4 regions of the Hydrogenophaga sp. H7 genome follow, and region 4 is predicted to be linked to each of the others. Evidence: predicted binding sites of a transcription regulator. Region 4 holds the regulator's gene; each other region holds the start of a gene.
The links. Region 4 encodes FNR, which switches genes on or off when oxygen is low (the NO sensors DNR and NnrR bind a similar motif). Its sites were predicted from a motif close to TTGATNNNNATCAA; they were not measured.

Region 1: BC358_RS20805 (ribonucleoside triphosphate reductase) is a predicted target of FNR. The motif match lies at 1,935-1,948, and genes of this name have one in related genera.
Region 2: BC358_RS05285 (PAS domain-containing methyl-accepting chemotaxis protein) is a predicted target of FNR. The motif match lies at 1,493-1,506, and genes of this name have one in related genera.
Region 3: BC358_RS14380 (hemerythrin domain-containing protein) is a predicted target of FNR. The motif match lies at 1,952-1,965, and genes of this name have one in related genera.

Annotation. Positions count from the first base shown of each region.
Region 1 is NZ_MCIC01000020.1:9,262-13,439, forward strand. It holds gene BC358_RS20795 (hypothetical protein) at 1-553, shown strand, start outside; gene BC358_RS20800 (acyl-CoA dehydrogenase family protein) at 575-1,861, opposite strand; gene BC358_RS20805 (ribonucleoside triphosphate reductase) at 2,077-4,098, shown strand; gene nrdD (anaerobic ribonucleoside-triphosphate reductase) at 4,135-4,178, shown strand, end outside.
Region 2 is NZ_MCIC01000004.1:55,367-59,544, reverse strand. It holds gene BC358_RS05305 (multicopper oxidase family protein) at 1-20, shown strand, start outside; gene BC358_RS05300 (plastocyanin/azurin family copper-binding protein) at 35-553, shown strand; gene BC358_RS05295 (DUF411 domain-containing protein) at 577-1,059, shown strand; gene BC358_RS05290 (copper-binding protein) at 1,075-1,371, shown strand; gene BC358_RS05285 (PAS domain-containing methyl-accepting chemotaxis protein) at 1,533-3,101, shown strand; gene BC358_RS05280 (TAXI family TRAP transporter solute-binding subunit) at 3,150-4,178, shown strand, end outside.
Region 3 is NZ_MCIC01000016.1:175,259-179,436, forward strand. It holds gene BC358_RS14370 (peptidoglycan-binding protein) at 1-1,132, opposite strand, end outside; gene BC358_RS14375 (lysozyme inhibitor LprI family protein) at 1,394-1,828, opposite strand; gene BC358_RS14380 (hemerythrin domain-containing protein) at 2,049-2,642, shown strand; gene BC358_RS14385 (YbfB/YjiJ family MFS transporter) at 2,793-4,010, shown strand; gene gstA (glutathione transferase GstA) at 4,014-4,178, opposite strand, start outside.
Region 4 is NZ_MCIC01000014.1:114,955-119,132, forward strand. It holds gene ccoG (cytochrome c oxidase accessory protein CcoG) at 1-1,341, shown strand, start outside; gene BC358_RS09615 (FixH family protein) at 1,435-1,671, shown strand; gene BC358_RS09620 (hypothetical protein) at 1,720-2,013, shown strand; gene fnr (fumarate/nitrate reduction transcriptional regulator Fnr) at 2,092-2,811, opposite strand; gene hemN (oxygen-independent coproporphyrinogen III oxidase) at 2,989-4,178, shown strand, end outside.

The sequences.
Region 1 (4,178 bases), on a different contig from region 4:
GGCCGGGCGCACGCGGCCCACGAAGTCGGGCCAGCTGGCCGGCAGCAAGGTGTTCTCCTACGTCTGGCCCACCAGCCTGGACCCGGCCGAGGTCGGCTTCGAGCCCAAGACCGGCATCCTGGCCTTTGCCGTCACCGCCCACCCCGACTTCGACGACACGCCGCTGTTCGACGAAAACGGCGACGGTCACCTGAAGAACGACGGCGGCGTGTGGCACTCGCACTGGGTGGTGCTGCAGCCGGACGAGGCCTGCGGCAAGGACTCGCTCAAGGTGGTCGACATTCCCGAAGGCAGCCGGCCGCGCCTGCCCAGGACCTGGCCGGGTCTGCCGCTGCTGATCGACAGCCCCGGCTGGAGCCCGTCGTTCGCGCGCGGCAGCGTGAGCGTGCGTGTGCCCTTCGACAACGTGTCGGCGCTGCAGGCCACGAAATTCGACGGTGTCACCGCGGCCCTGCGCGTGAACGCCAGCGTGCACGCCCCGCTGCTGTGTGTGGCCCAGGTGTTCAAGGTGGCCTCGGGCGACCTGTCGCTGCCGGGCCAGGTGGACCGCTGAACTGGAACACCCGCCGCCGGTTCAGTTCAGGTGCGGCGGTGTCCGCATCTGCTCCGGCGTCGTGAAATAGGCCGACAGCGAGCCCAGCCGCTCGCGCGCCTGCGCGAACTCGTGCCGCGCCACGCTGCGCAGGTGCACCTCGTCCGGGCCGTCGAGCAGGTGCAGGGCGCGGCCCCAGGTCCAGAACTGCGCCAGCGGCGTGTCGGGCGACAGGCCCATGGCGCCGAAGACCTGCATGGCGCGGTCCACCACGCGGGTCTGCAGGCCGGCGGCCACCACCTTGATCGCCGCGACCTGCGCGCGCACGGCGGCCGGCTCGGCCTGTTCGGGGTGGTCCAGCAGCCAGGCGCAGCGCAGCACCAGCAGACGCGCCTGGTCGATCTCGATGCGCGAGTGCGCAATCCATTCCTGCACGTTGGCGTAGTCGGCCAGGTGGTGGCCGAAGCTGCGCCGCTCCAGTGCGCGCTCGGTGGCCAGGGCCAGCGCCAGCTCGCACTGGCCGATGGTGCGCATGCAGTGGTGCACCCGGCCGGGGCCGAGCCGCGCCTGCGCCATGGCGAAGCCGTGGCCCCAGTCGCCCAGCAGGTGGTCGGCCGGCACCCGAACCTGCCGCAGCACGATTTCGCAGTGCCCCTCGGGCGCGTGGTGATGCACCACCGGGATGTTGCGCACCACCTCCAGACCGGGCGTGCCCATGGGCACCAGCACCATGCTGTGCTGGTGGTGGGCATCTTCACCGTCGTCACCCTCGTTGCGCGCCATCACGATCAGCACACGGCAGGCCGGGTGCGCCACACCGGTGATGAACCACTTGCGGCCGCTGAGCACGAGGTCGTCGCCCTCGCGCCGTACCGTGGTCTGCAGGTTGGTCGGGTCCGACGAGGCCACGTCGGGCTCGGACATCGCAAACGCCGAGCGGATCTCGCCGTGCAGCAGCGGGATCAGCCAGTGTTCGCGCTGCGACGGGGTGGCGAAGCGGTGCAGCAGTTCCATGTTGCCGGTGTCGGGCGCGCTGCAGTTGAACACCTCGGCCGCCCAGCTCAGTTTGCCCATGGCCTCGGCCAGCGGCGCGTAGTCGAGGTTGGCCAGGCGCGTGCCCGGCTCGTCGGCGCGCAGGCCGGGCAGGAACAGGTTCCACAGCCCTTCCTCTTTCGCCAGCGTCTTGAGGTCTTCCAGGAAGGGCGGCGGGTACTGCCCGTCCTGCACCGCCTGGTGCCAGGCCGCGTTGTGCGGCAACACATAGGTCAGCAGGAACTGGTCCAGCTGGCGCAACAGCGCCTGTGCGCGGGGGCTGTGTTCGAAGTCCATGGCGGGATTGTTCGCCCGGGTGCGGGGCGCCGTCCGCACCTGGGCGACACACCGGCCCCGGTCGGTCACGGGCTTGATGCAGGTCAAGCCGTTTCCGGGCAAAAAAAGGGGCTGGCGATGGCCTTCTGATGCAGCCGACTTTGCGGCAAATCAAACTACCTATGGTGTCTGGCGGGTACCTTAGACACCATAGGTAGTGTCCAAGGAGGATTTGCATGAACGATTCGATGGTGTCCGGCTGGCCGCGCGAGGTGCTCAAGCGCTCGGGGCTCCGGGAGGCCTTCAACGCCGACAAGATCCGCTCCGCGCTGGCGCGCGCGGGGCAGGCCAGCGGGGAACTCGACGGGGCCGAGGCGCAGCTGCTGTGCGCGCAGGTGGTCAAGGTTCTGGGTCACCGCTTCAATGGCGCGGCGCCGACCATCGAGCAGATCCAGGACGTGGTCGAGCAGACCCTGATCGCGGCCAACCACCTGCGCACGGCGCGCGGCTACATCGTCTACCGCGAGCAGCACGCCCAGCTGCGCAGCGACCGCCAGACCCTGGTGGACGTCGAGGCCTCGATCAACGAGTACCTCACGCGCGCCGACTGGCGCGTCAACGCCAACGCCAACCAGGGCTATTCGCTGGGTGGCCTGATCCTCAACGTGGCCGGCAAGGTCACGGCCAACTACTGGCTCTCGCACGTCTACACGCCCGAGATCGGCGCAGCCCACCGCGACGGCGACATCCACATCCACGACCTCGACATGCTCAGCGGCTACTGCGCGGGCTGGTCGCTGCGCACCCTGCTCAACGAGGGCCTCAACGGTGTGCCGGGCAAGGTGGAGTCGGGTCCGCCGAAGCACCTCTCGTCGGCGGTCGGGCAGATCGTCAACTTCCTGGGCACGCTGCAGAACGAGTGGGCGGGCGCGCAGGCCTTCTCCTCCTTCGACACCTACCTGGCGCCCTACGTGCGACAGGACCGCATGGACTACGCACAGGTGCGCCAGTGCATCCAGGAGCTGGTCTACAACCTCAACGTGCCCTCGCGCTGGGGCACGCAGACGCCGTTCACCAACCTCACCTTCGACTGGGTTTGCCCCGAAGACCTGCGCGAGCAGGTGCCCGTGATCGCCGGTGTGGAGATGCCGTTCTGCTACGGCGAGTTGCAGGCCGAGATGGACCTGATCAACCGCGCCTACATCGACGTCATGACCACGGGCGACGCCAAGGGCCGCGTGTTCACCTTCCCCATTCCCACCTACAACATCACGCCCGACTTCCCCTGGGAGAGCGAGAACGCGCGGCGCCTGTTCGACATGACAGCCAAGTACGGCCTGCCCTACTTCCAGAACTTCATCAACTCCGAGCTGCAGCCGAACATGGTGCGCTCCATGTGCTGCCGCCTGCAGCTGGATTTGCGCGAACTGCTCAAGCGCGGCAACGGCCTGTTCGGCAGCGCCGAGCAGACCGGCAGCCTGGGCGTGGTCACGGTGAACTGCGCGCGCCTGGGCCACCTGCACGCAGGTGACGAGGCCGGCCTGCTGGCCGCGCTGGACCGCCTGCTGGAACTGGGCAAACAGAGCCTGGAGACCAAGCGCAAGCTGATCCAGCGCCTCATGGACCAGGGCCTGTTCCCCTACACCAAACGTTACCTGGGCACGCTGCGCAACCACTTCAGCACCCTGGGCGTGAACGGCATCAACGAGATGGTGCGCAACTTCAGCGGCGACGCGCACGACATCACCACCGACGAGGGCCACGCCTTCGCGCTGCGCTTCCTCGACCACGTGCGTGCGCGCATCGTCGCGTTCCAGGAGGAGACTGGCCACCTATACAACCTCGAGGCCACCCCGGCCGAGGGCACCACCTACCGCTTCGCGCGCGAGGACCGCAAGCGCTGGCCCGGCATCCTGCAGGCCGGCACACCCGAACAGCCCTACTACACCAACTCGTCGCAGCTGCCGGTGGGCTTCACCGACGACCCGTTCGAGGCGCTGGAGCGCCAGGCCCCGCTGCAGCGCCAGTACACCGGCGGCACCGTGCTGCACCTGTACATGGGCGAGCGTCTGAGCAGCGGCGACGCCTGCCGCGCCCTGGTGCAGCGGGCGCTGACGAACTTCCGCCTGCCCTACATCACCGTCACGCCCACCTTCTCCATCTGTCCCACCCACGGCTACCTGGCCGGCGAACACCCGTTCTGCCCGACCTGCGACGCCGAGCGGCTGGCCGCCAAACGCCAGCTGCAGGCGGCCTGACACACCGTTCTCCAACCACCCCACAAGGAAACCACCATGAACGCATCCACACCCGCCACCGTCCCCGCCCATGCCCAGGA
Region 2 (4,178 bases), on a different contig from region 4:
CGGGCCACCACAACCACTGAACCGCAACGACACCATGACCGCTCTCACTCTCCACCGGCGCCAGCTGCTGCGCACGCTGGCCCTGCTGGCCACTCCGGCCCTGCTGCCCGCCACCGTGCGCGCCCATGGCGACCGCCATGCCGGCGGCCCGCGCGAGGTCGTGCGCGAACAGAAGCCCTGGGGCATCGCCGCCGCGCCGGCCGAGGCCACGCGCACCATCGAGGTCCGCATGGACGACAAGATGCGCTTCACGCCCGCGCACCTGGACCTGCGCGAAGGAGAGACGGTGCGCCTGCGCATCGCCAACCGCGGCAAACTGCTGCACGAACTGGTGATCGGCACACGCGAAGAATTGCAGACCCACGCCGAGCTGATGAAGAAGCACCCCGGCATGGAACACGACGAGCCCTACATGGCCCACGTGTACGCCGGCAAGCGCGGCGAGATCACCTGGACCTTCAACCGCCCGGGCGACTTCGAGTTCGCCTGCCTGATCGCCGGCCACTTCGAGGCCGGCATGCGCGGCACCATCCGCGTCAATCCAAAATCCTGATCCATTCCTGAACGGAGCACACCATGCAACGACGTTCCTTCCTCCTCGGCGCCACCGCCCTGCTCGGCGCCACCACGCTCGCGGCCCGCGCCGCGGCACCCGCGACCAAGACCGAGGCCCTGCCCGTGATGCAGGTCTGGAAAGACCCGAACTGCGGCTGCTGCAAGGACTGGATCGCCTACCTGCAGCGCGACGGCTTCCAGGTGCAGGTCTTCGAGACCGGCAACACCGCGGTGCGCCAGCGCCTGGGCATGCCGCAGAAGTACGCCTCCTGCCATACCGCACTGATCGGCGGCTATGTGATCGAGGGGCATGTGAACGCCCCGGAGATCCGCCGCCTGCTGGCTGAGAAGCCCCAGGCCCTGGGCCTGTCCGTGCCGGGCATGCCCATTGGCAGCCCCGGCATGGACGGCCCGGAGTACGGCGGCCGCAAGGACCCCTACGACGTGGTCCTGGTCCAGCGCGACGGCAGCAGCCGCGTCTACCGTTCCTATTTCCGCACCTGAACCCCGGAGCTACACATGAACCACCTCCTGCGCACGCTCATCGCCTCCACCAGCCTGATCACCACGCTGGCGGCCGCCGCCGACCCGCTGCCGCTGGTCGACGCCGAAGTCCGCAAGGTCGACACGGCGGCCGGCAAGATCACGCTCAAGCACGGCGACATCCCGAACCTGGACATGCCGGCCATGACCATGGTGTTCCAGGTCAGGAACCCGGCCACCCTGCCCCCGCTCAAGGTGGGTGACCAGGTGCGCTTCCGGGCGGAGAAGGTCAACGGCGCCTACGTGGCTTCGGACATCGAACCCAGGCGCTGAGCCCCTCGAACAGCGGGCATTTGCTGGCGCTGCTCGGCCCTTTGCGCATCGGGGAAATTCCTAGACTTGATCCGCCCAAAGGTCTCAATTTGAGACAGGCGGCCTCAAGTCGGATGAGCCTTTGACGAAAGTCATTCAGCGAACTCCAAAGGATTTCTCTTATGCGCACCAATCTGCCCGTCACCCAGCAGGAGTTCGTCATCCCGGATGGCGTCACCCTGGTCTCCACCACCGACCTGACCAGCCGCATCACCTACTGCAACCCGAACTTCGTCTCGGTCAGCGGGTACAGCCGGGAAGAGCTGATCGGCCAGCCGCACAACCTGGTGCGCCACCCCGACATGCCAGCCGAGGCCTTCCGCGACATGTGGGCCACGCTGCAGAGCGGCTCGCCCTGGTGCGCGCTGGTCAAGAACCGGCGCAAGAACGGCGACCACTACTGGGTGATGGCCAACGCCACGCCCATGCTGGAGAACGGTCAGGTCACGGGCTACATGTCGGTGCGCACCAAGCCCGCGCGGGAGCAGGTCGAGGCGGCAGAGTCGCTGTACGCCCGCATGCGCGCCGAAGCCGAATCGGGGCAACGCACCCTGGCGCTGCGCCGGGGCCACCTGGTCCGCACCGGCTGGCGCGGCAAGCTGCGCGATTGGACACGGCCCACCCTGGGACGCAAGCTCTCGCTGCTGACCCTGGGCCTTGCGTTCGGCGTCCAGTTCCTGGAAAGCGCCACCGAAGGCATGCCAGAGTGGGTGCACCTCGCCGCGTTCGCCGTGACCGCCGTGGTCTCGCTGGTGGCCGCCGCGTTCATCAAGCGCATGCTGGTGGCCCCGGTCGAACAGGTGCTGGCGTTTGCCAACCGGATGGCGGCGGGCGACCTGTCGGCCCGGCTGGAATCGGACAGGTCCGACGAAATCGGCGAGCTGATCCGGGCGCTCAACCAGCTCAATGTGAACCTGATGGCCGTGGTCACCGACGTGCGCCACGAGGTCGAGGGTGTGCAGGTGGCCTCGGGCGAAATCGCCGGTGGCAACCAGGACCTGTCCTCGCGCACCGAGGCGCAGGCCAGCAGCCTGGAAGAGACGGCCGCGTCGATGGAAGAACTCACCAGCACGGTCGAGAACAGCGCCAACTCGGCCCGGGAGGCCGCGTCGCTGGCCGGCAGGGCCTCCAACGTGGCCCGCCAGGGCAACGAGGCCATGGGGGCGGTGGTCCAGACCATGGGCGACATCAGCCGCTCCTCCAGCCGCATCGGCGAGATCATCCAGGTCATCGAAGGCATCTCCTTCCAGACCAACATCCTGGCCCTGAACGCCGCCGTGGAAGCGGCCCGGGCAGGTGAGCAGGGGCGCGGCTTTGCCGTCGTGGCCGGCGAGGTGCGCAGCCTGGCCCAGCGCACCTCCGAAGCCGCCAAGGAAATCAAGCATCTGATCGACGACTCCACCAACCAGGTGAAGCGGGGTAGCGAGCTGGTCAACAACGCTGGCAGCACGATGGGCCATGTGGTTGATGCGGTCCAGCAGGTCAACACCCTGATCGGCGAGATCACCAGCGCCGCGCAGGAGCAGACCATGGGCCTGGCGCAGATCAACCAGGCCATCGGCCAGCTCGATTCGGTCACGCAGCAGAACGCGGCCATGGTCGAGGAGCTGGCCGCCGCGGCATCCTCGCTCAAGGGTCAGGCCACCGTGATGCAGGAGTCGGTCAAGGTGTTCCGCCTGAACGGCGGGTAGCCACGGCGCGGTCACGGGGGCACAGGACTCCCGTGCTAAGGTAGCGCGATGCCCCACAACATCCGCTACACCCTGCTGTCGCTGCGCGATCTGCTGGCGTCGATCGGGCCCTTCGTGCTGCTGACGCTGCTGCTGCTGGCACTGACCTACTGGTGGCTCGACCCGAACCCGCCCAAGCGCGTGGTGCTGGCCACCGGCCCGGCGCAAAGCGCCTACGACGAGTTCGGCAAACGCTACGCCCAGGCCCTGGCGCGCTACGGCATCACCGTCGAACTGTTGCCCTCCCAGGGCTCCTCGGCCAACCTCGAACTGCTGCGCACCGGCCAGGCCGACCTGGGCTTCGTGCAGGGCGGCAGTGCCGACATCGGCTACGACGACGAAGAAGCCATCACCTCGCTGGGCAGCCTGTTCGTGGAACCGCTGTGGCTGTTCTACCGCGAGGACTCGGCGCAGCGGCTCAGGCAGAGCCCGACCATCCAGTCGCTGGGCGATCTGGTCGGCTGGCGCGTCAACGTCGGCACACCCGGCAGCGGCGTGCCGCGCCTGTTCTCGACCCTGCTGGACGTCAACCGCATCGACCGCCAGCAGCTGCAGCTCAGCGAGCTGGAGCAGACCCCCGCCACGGTGGCCTTCCTGGACGGCCAGATCGACGCCATCGTGTTCGCCTCCGCCCCCGAGTCGCTGATGGTGCAGATGCTGCTGCAGTCGCCCGGCGTGCGCCTGCTCAACTTCTCGCAGAGCGAGGCCTACTCGCGCCGCTTCGGCTACCTCACGCCGGTGGTCATGCCGCAGGGCGTGGTGGACCTGTCGAAAAACATCCCCGAAACCGACATGCACCTGGTCGCCTCGACCACCAGCCTGCTGGCCGGCGCCAAGACCCACCCGGCCATCCTGCAGCTGTTCGCGCAGACGGCCACCGGCCTTCACAGCGGTGGCAGCTGGTTCAACCGGGCACGCGAATACCCGAGCCTGGAGCACAGCGAGGTGCCCATCTCGCCCGAAGCGGTGCGCGCGATCAAGAACGGCCCGCCCTTCCTGCAGCGCTACCTGCCGTTCTGGCTGGCCAACCTGGTCGAG
Region 3 (4,178 bases), on a different contig from region 4:
GTGCGGGCCGGTAGCCGTCGAGCGCCTGCCGGGTGTCCAGTTCGCGCATCTGGCTGAAGCCGTTCTGGAACAGGATCTTCTGCCCGTCGTTGCGCAGCTGGACGCGGGTGACCTCGCCCAGCGCGGCGCGGTGCTCCAGCAGGTAGTGGTGCGACGACTCGGCGATGCGGTCGATCTGGTCGCCGCTGAACCGGCCACCCGTGCGCAGGCCGTCCACCATGCGCTGCAGGGAGGCCGAGCTGGTGGCGTCCAGCGCCGGCGCAATGCCCAGCGCCTGCAGGGTGGGGTGGTCGCCAAAGCCGGTCGGGGCGAGCCGGTGTTCGCGCTGGAACTCGGTGAGCAGGCGCTCGGTGCCCGCGCCGAAATCGCTGTCGTCCTTGAGGGACTTGCCGTTGCGCTGCAAGGCCTGCTGCAGCAGCCGGACCTCGTTGCCCTGGTCCCCGCGGTCGAGCACCGACGGGTCGTTGACATCGCGCCGGTAGGCGGCGAGGGCGGTCTGGATCTCGGGGATGTGGCGTTCTTCGGAAGGGCGGTAGCGGTCGCTGGCCACCTGGCGGTGCGCGGCTTCCATCGCCAGCGCGTTGCCGGGTTTCTGGAAGTTCTCCTGGTACTGGCGGGCGAGTTCGCCGGCTTTGTCCGCGTCGTAGTTGGGCACCGAACCGTTCAGTTCGGCCACTTTGTTCATGAACCTCTCATAGTCCGCTCCCCCCTTCAACGAACCGACCAGTTCCCGGTACGAGGCAGGGTGCTGGTTGGCGTTCTTTGCGAGGATGCACAGCACCTCGAAGCGGCGCTGTTCCGGAATGTGTTGGCCATGCTGGTCGATGACCTCCTTGGCTGCGTCGGCCACCGCCTGGACCTGTGGAAAGTCGATGTTTCTGTGAATCCACTGCTTTCCTGCATCTGAACCCGCCCAGGCGTTGAAGGTGTCCCGGTGCTCGGCGGAGATGAACCGAATGGAAGGTCGGTTCCGCTGGCCGTTGCCATGACTGAGCAGATCGCTTCTCAGTTCAGCGAGGCCGGCCCTGTCGTCGGGGAAGGGCAGCTGGTGGGTACGGGCATAGGCCGAAGTCTGGGTGATCACCGCATCCACATAGGTGGTCTCTCCGGGCAGGAGAGACCTGCCGTTCACGGCTCCCAATGGCCAGGTGCCACGCTGCCCGAGGTCGACCTGGATGGACCCGAGCGAATAACCACTGTTCGCTGCTACGGCAGAGACGGTTCCCCATTCCTGGGGGCCCACCCCGGCGACGCTCAAGCGGTACGAGGCAGGGCCTCCTTCGGTGCCTCGTCCCACGACGAAGTACACCGCTCCGGCACGTTGTGCCGCGTCATTGATATCGATGTGTTTCATTGTCTTTCCCCCTGAATCGGTCTCTCTGGACCGTGGTGCTTATTTGCCGAGCCTGGTGATGGTCAGGTGGCGTTGCAGCTGCTGGCGACGCTGTGCGGTCCAGCGGATTTCGTTCTCGTCGACTCCCATGTCCAGTCCCTGCGGGTCGTAGACGCTCTGTGCCAGGGTGCCTTCCTGTTCGATGAACGTCTTCCATGCGTTCTGGGACTTCGTCAGCTCGGCCCGCTGCGACTCGTTCAGCTGTCTGGCCAGGGCTTCGTACAACTGGTTCAGCTGATCCTTCTGCCAGGCCAGCTCTTTCTGGATGCACGGCGCCTGCTCCACGCGCCCGTTGGCCTTCTTCATACAGTCCAGGTAGGTCTTGCTTTCCAGCAGCCCGAGCGGGGGCGGGGCTTCCGGGGTTTCGCTGGCGGTGGTGGCGCAGCTGGCGGCGCCCAGGGACAGGGCGAGGAGGGCGATTCGGATGGGTTTCATGGTGGGTGGTGTGACAGCGGTGGACAGAACCAGGCAAGGCCCGGGAACCCCAAAAATGCTAGCACTTTGGTATGCAACGACTTGTAAGACCCACCCCCTTCGGCGGGTGCCGCCCCGCGAGGCTTGACATGTATCAAACCCCCTGGCACCCGGTTCCGCCATATTAGGGGAACCATTCGCCGACCGGACGGTCGGCTATGCACAGCCGGAGACAACACCCATGACCCACGAAGCCCTGCGCGTCATTCGCGAAGAACACGCCACCCTGGCAGCCATGCTGCAGTCGCTGATGCAGCTGGTGCGGCGCGGGCCCGAGGTCAACGGTCTGGACGATTCCGGTCGCTTTTTCGATGTGCTGCGCGCGATGCTGTTCTACATCGACGAGTTCCCCGAGCGGCACCACCACCCCAAGGAGTCGGACCTGCTGTTCCCGCGCGTGGTCAAGGCCGCACCGCACACCATGGCCACCATCGACCAGCTCGAGCGCGACCACCTGCGCGGCGAGCCCCGGGTCCGCGAACTCATGCACATGCTGGTGGCCTGGGAGCTGCTGGGCGACGGGCGCCGGGCGGCCTTCGTCGACGAGGTCACGCGCTATGTCGACTTCTATCTGGAGCACATGCGGCTGGAAGAGACCGTGATCCTGCCGGAGGCCGAGCGCCACCTCACCGAAACCGACTGGCACGCGCTGAACGCCGCCTTCGCGACCAACCAGGACCCGCTGAACGGCCGCATTCCGCGCGACCCGCAGTTCGACCGCCTGTTTACCCGCATCGTGATGAAGGCGCCGGCGCCGGTCGGTCTCGGCGGCTGAAGGAGGTCCCCCACGCTCCGCCACTGGCGTGGGTCGCTGCCCCCCAGGGGGGCGCGAATCCAGCTTGGGGCGGCCCGGCGCTGGATTCCTTGGCCCCCACGCTCCGCCGCTGCGCGGGTCGCGGGTGCCTTGACGCGCCACAATGGGCGGATGCCCCTTTCCTCGCCGCACGACCCCATTCCCTACGGGCGCCTGGCCCTGGCGCTCTCGCTCGGTGCGGCGGTGTCGCTGGGCATCACACGCTTTGCCTACGGGCTGCTGCTGCCACCGATGCGCGAGGACCTGGGCTGGAGCTATGCGCTGGCCGGGTCGATGAACACGGCCAACGCCGTGGGCTACCTGCTCGGCGCGATGGCCATGGCCCGGCTGCTGCAGCGCACGTCGCCCAGCCGGCTGTTCGTGGTCGGGGCCGTGCTGGCCACGCTGTTCATGGCGGCCAGCGGCTTTTTCACCAGTGCCGCGGCGCTGCTGCTGCAGCGGCTGCTGGCGGGTGTGGCCAGCGGCCTGGTGTTCAGCACCGGTGGCCTGCTGGCGGCGCGGCTGGGGACGCGGCAGCCACAGCGCAGCGGCCTGCTGCTGGGCCTGTACTACGGGGGCACGGGCATCGGCATCGCGCTGTCGGCGCTGGGGGTGCCGCTGGTGCTGGACATGGCGCAGGGACGGCCGCACGCCTGGTCCTGGGGCTGGTGGGCGATGGCGCTGCTGTGCGCGGGCGCCACGGCGCTGATGGTCTGGCCGGCCCGCGTGCTGGACCGGCTGGAGGCCACGCCGCCGCAGGCCGCCAGCGGTGCCGCCGGGTCCACGGTGTCGCTGCGCCCCTTCCGCTGGCGCGACTTTGCCTTCGGCCTGCTGGGTTACATGGGCTTCGGCATCGGCTACATCGGCTACATGACTTTCGTGATCGCGCTGCTGCGCGAGCAGGGCGCCAGCGCGGCGGCGGTGTCCACCTTCTACGCGCTGCTGGGCCTGGCGGTGATCGCGTCCTCGCGCATCTGGGCCGGCCTGCTGGACCGCCACCGCGACGGCCAGCCGCTGGCGCGCCTGAACGCGCTGCTGGGGGTGGCCGCCATCGTGCCGGCGCTGACCACCGCCTGGCCGCTGCTGCTGGCCTCGGGCCTGCTGTTCGGCGCGGTGTTCCTGTCGGTGGTGGCCAGCACCACGGCCCTGGTGCGCCACAACCTGCCGCCGACGCAGTGGGCGGCCGGCATCAGCGCGTTCACCGTGACCTTCGCAGCCGGGCAGATCGTTGGCCCCACGGTGGTGGGTTTCATCGCCGACGGCCCCGGCGGCCTGGCGCGCGGCCTGGTGTTCTCGGCCGGCGCGCTGTGGCTGGGCGCACTGCTGGCCTTGCGACAGCGTGCCCTCTGAGGTTTATTTGGCCAGACCCTCGGCCTTGAGGGCTGCCTGCACGGCAGGGCGCGCGCCGACGCGTGCGCGGTAGGCATTCAGGTTGGCCAGGCCGCTGATGTCCACGCCGACGAAGGCGGCCCAGTTGGTGACGGTGAACAGGTAGGCGTCGGCCACGCTGAAGGCGTC
Region 4 (4,178 bases):
CATCCCCGTTCGGTGTCAGGGTTGTTCTCAAAGTGGCGCTGGGCGCTGGTCTGGTTCACCCAGATCATCTTTTACGGATTGCCCTGGCTGGAGTGGAACGCCCGCCAAGCGGTGCTCTTCGATCTCGAAGCGCGCCGCTTCTATATTTTTGGTCTGGTCCTTTACCCGCAGGACTTCATCTACCTGACAGGACTGCTGGTCATCTCCGCGCTGGCGCTGTTCCTGTTCACTGCGGTCGCCGGTCGCCTCTGGTGCGGCTATGCCTGCCCCCAGACCGTCTACACCGAGATCTTTCTGTGGATCGAGAAGAAGGTGGAGGGGGACCGGTCGGCGCGGATCCGGCTGGACGAATCGAGCCTGGACGCCCGCAAGTTCGGCAAGCGTTCGCTCAAACACGCCCTGTGGGTCCTGTTCGCCCTCTGGACCGGCTTCACGTTCGTTGGCTACTTCACACCCATCCGGGAACTGGCGAGTCTGAGCCTGGCCGCTTCACTGGGGCCCTGGCAGACCTTCTGGATCTTCTTCTACGGCTTCGCGACCTACGGCAACGCGGGCTTCATGCGCGAGCAGGTCTGCAAGTACATGTGTCCCTACGCCCGCTTCCAGAGCGCCATGTTCGACAAGGACACGATGATCGTGACCTACGACAAGGCGCGTGGGGAGCCGCGCGGAGCACGTTCGAAGAAAGCCGACCCCAAGGCCCTGGGCCTTGGGGCTTGCGTCGACTGCACGCTTTGCGTGCAGGTCTGTCCAACGGGCATCGATATCCGCAATGGACTGCAGTACGAATGCATTGGCTGTGGTGCCTGCATTGATGTCTGTGATGAGGTGATGGACAAGGTGGGCTATCCGCGGGGACTGGTCAAGTACTCGACGCAGAACGGCATGGCCAAGGGCTGGACCCGTGAGCAGATGGTCCGTCACGCTTTCCGTCCCAGGGTGCTCGTCTACTCCAGCGTTCTGGCGGTCATCACCCTGGCTGTGTTTGTCAGCCTCTTCCTGCGCACGCCGCTGAAAGTTGATGTGATTCGCGACCGTGGCGCGCTGGCGCGCATGGTGGAGCAGGGGCGCATCGAAAACGTGTTCCGCCTGCAGATCATGAATGCGACCGAGTCGCCGCAGCGCTACCAGATCAGCGTCGACGGTCTTGAGGGCGTGATGATCGCGTCGGAAACCGAGGTGGAAGTGCTTTCCACGGAAGTGCGTTCCGCCGCCGTGCGGGTGCAGCTCCCGCCCAACGCCGCGCCCGCCGGGTCGCACCCGATACGGTTCACCGTCCGGTCCACCGCCGCTGATGCGTCCGAGGTGGTGGAGAAGGCGGTCTTCATCGTTCCGCGCTAAACTGAAATTACACGCCTTATGGAACAAGTCATGTCAGCAATACCTCGTCCAGTCGACCGCGCGCCAAGCACGCCCTGGTGGAAAGTCCCGCACATGTGGATGGTGGTGGGAGGTCCTTTGCTGGTGATCGTTGCCGGCTTGGTCACCGTGGTCATCGCGGTGAAGAATCCGGACCCTGTGCTCAACAAGTCCGACTACGAAAGGGATCTTGCGGCGGCTCAGCGGCTGGAAGGGCAGGCCAAGGTCGATGCGATGGCCAAGTTGCAGCCGGCCCATCAGGCCCGCAATCACGCCGCCTCTCCCGTCGTCCCGGCGGCACCCTCCAAGTAGGACGCCACACCGCCGGATGTGACAACACAGGAGTGAAGGAGACGCATCATGAATGCTCAGCGGTGGATGTGGATAGCCTGGCCTGCCTTTCTGGTGGCTGCTGTGCTTGAGATGGTTGTTTTCGCCATGGTCGACCCTGGTGATCTCCATTGGTTCGGCAGCCCCCTGGAGTTGTCTCGCCAAGCCATCTACACCCTGGCGTTCTTTGTGTTCTGGGGTGTCACCATGGCATCGAGCGCGCTGACCACCCTGCTGTCCATGTCTCCGTTCGAAGTCAACCGCTGCCCGGTTCCCGAAGCGGAGCGCCCCCGGGACTGCGCCCGCAACGGCGGGTGCGGCTGACCCTCGGCTTGCACACAAAGAGAAACCCCGCTCAGGCCTCAGACCCGAGCGGGGTTTCTTTCGTTCAAACGCCCAGACTCAGCGGCAGCTCTGAGGGTTCACGATCTGCTTGAGCGCATCGGTGTTCTTGATGTGCACGTACCGTTGTTTGACTTCGATGGTGCCTTCCTCAACGAACTTCGAGAAAGTCCGGCTCACGGTCTCGAGCTTCATGCCCAGGTAACTTCCAATTTCCTCCCGGGTCATCCGCAGGATGAGCTCTGACTGCGAGAAACCTCGTGCATGCAGACGCTGGACGAGATTGAGAAGGAACGCTGCGAGACGTTCCTCGGCACGCATGCTGCCCAGCAGCAGCATCACGCTGTGATCGCGGACGATTTCCCGGCTCATGATCTTGTGGACATGGTGTTGCAGCGTGGTGAATTCCCGCGAGAGTTCCTCGACCTGGTCAAACGGCATCACACAGACCTCGGCGTCCTCAAGCGCAATCGCGTCGCAGGAATGGCGGTCGCTGACGATGCCGTCCATGCCGATGATTTCTCCGGTCATCTGGAAGCCGGTGACCTGGTCTCGCCCATCGGCCGTGGTCACGCAGGTTTTGAAGAAGCCCGAGCGCACTGCGTAGAGCGAAGTGAACTTGTCGCCGGTGTTGAACAGCGCGGTTCCCCGCTTGATCCTCCTGCGCGTGGAGATCACGGTGTCCAGCTTGCCCATTTCCTCGGGATTGAGGCCCATTGGCAAACACAACTCCCGAAGGTTGCAGCTGGAACAGGCGACTTTGATGCTGTGAATGTCCATAAATCTTCCAGATTTCGCCCGAAGCTTAACGCATGGCCACAAGTGCCAGCAAGGCGGGCGCTCTCATCCTCGTTGCGAGCACGGGGGAAAACCCGGGGCTTGGATGGCCCTTGATCTTGATCAAGGGTGCGATTTCCGCCTTGGTGCACATTCGCGCTGAGAACTGGAGAATTGTTTGTGAGTCACGCCATTTCAGACGAATTGCTCAAGCGATTCGACATCCCGGGGCCCCGCTACACCTCGTACCCCACCGCGGACCGCTTTGTAGAAGCGTTCACGGAGAGCGACTACATCCAGGCGCTGGAACAGCGTCGGGCAGGCTCGCTCGCGTTGCCGCTGTCGTTGTACGTACATATTCCTTTCTGCGAGTCTGTCTGCTACTACTGCGCCTGCAACAAGGTCATCACCAAACACCACGAAAGGGCTGCGGAATACCTGCGGTATCTGTCGCGTGAGGTGGAGCTGCAGGTACAGCATTTCGGCAAAGGGCATGCCGTGTCCCAGCTGCATCTGGGAGGAGGGACGCCGACCTTCCTGTCCGACGCCGAGCTGGAAGATCTGCTGACGATGATCCGGCGCAACTTCACGCTCGTGCCCGGAGGCGAGTACTCCATTGAGGTCGACCCCCGCACCGTGACGGACCAGCGTTTGCAGACCCTGGCCAGGCTGGGGTTCAACCGCCTGAGTTTCGGTGTCCAGGATTTCGATCCCGCTGTTCAGAAAGCGGTGCACCGGGTGCAGCCGGCCGAACAGGTGTTCGCACTGGTCGAGACAGCCCGCAAGATCGGGTTTGAGTCGGTCAACGTGGACCTCATTTATGGGCTGCCGCTGCAGACCCCTGAGTCGTTTGCCCGTACGCTTGCCCAAGTCAACCAGTTGCGCCCCGACCGCATCGCGCTGTATGCCTACGCGCATCTTCCGGCGCGTTTCAAGCCGCAACGGCGAATCGTCGCTGCCGAACTGCCCAGCGCGGGAGACAAGCTGTCGATGCTGTCGGCTTCGCTGGATGCCATGAGTGATGCGGGGTATGTCTATGTCGGCATGGATCACTTTGCGCTGCCCACGGATGCGCTGGCGGTGGCCAAGCGTCAAGGGCGCCTGCACCGGAATTTCCAGGGCTACAGCACGCAGCCGGATTGCGACCTGATCGCTTTGGGTGTCTCGGCCATCGGCCGCATCGGCGCGACCTACAGCCAAAACGCCAAGACGATCGAGGAGTACTACGACGCGCTGGACCAGGGGCGGCTGCCGATCGTGCGTGGACTGGCACTGACCAGGGACGACCTGCTGCGCCGCTCCGTGATCATGTCGCTGATGTGTCAGGGGCAGCTTCAGTTCGAATCGATCAACCTGGGGCACCTGATCGA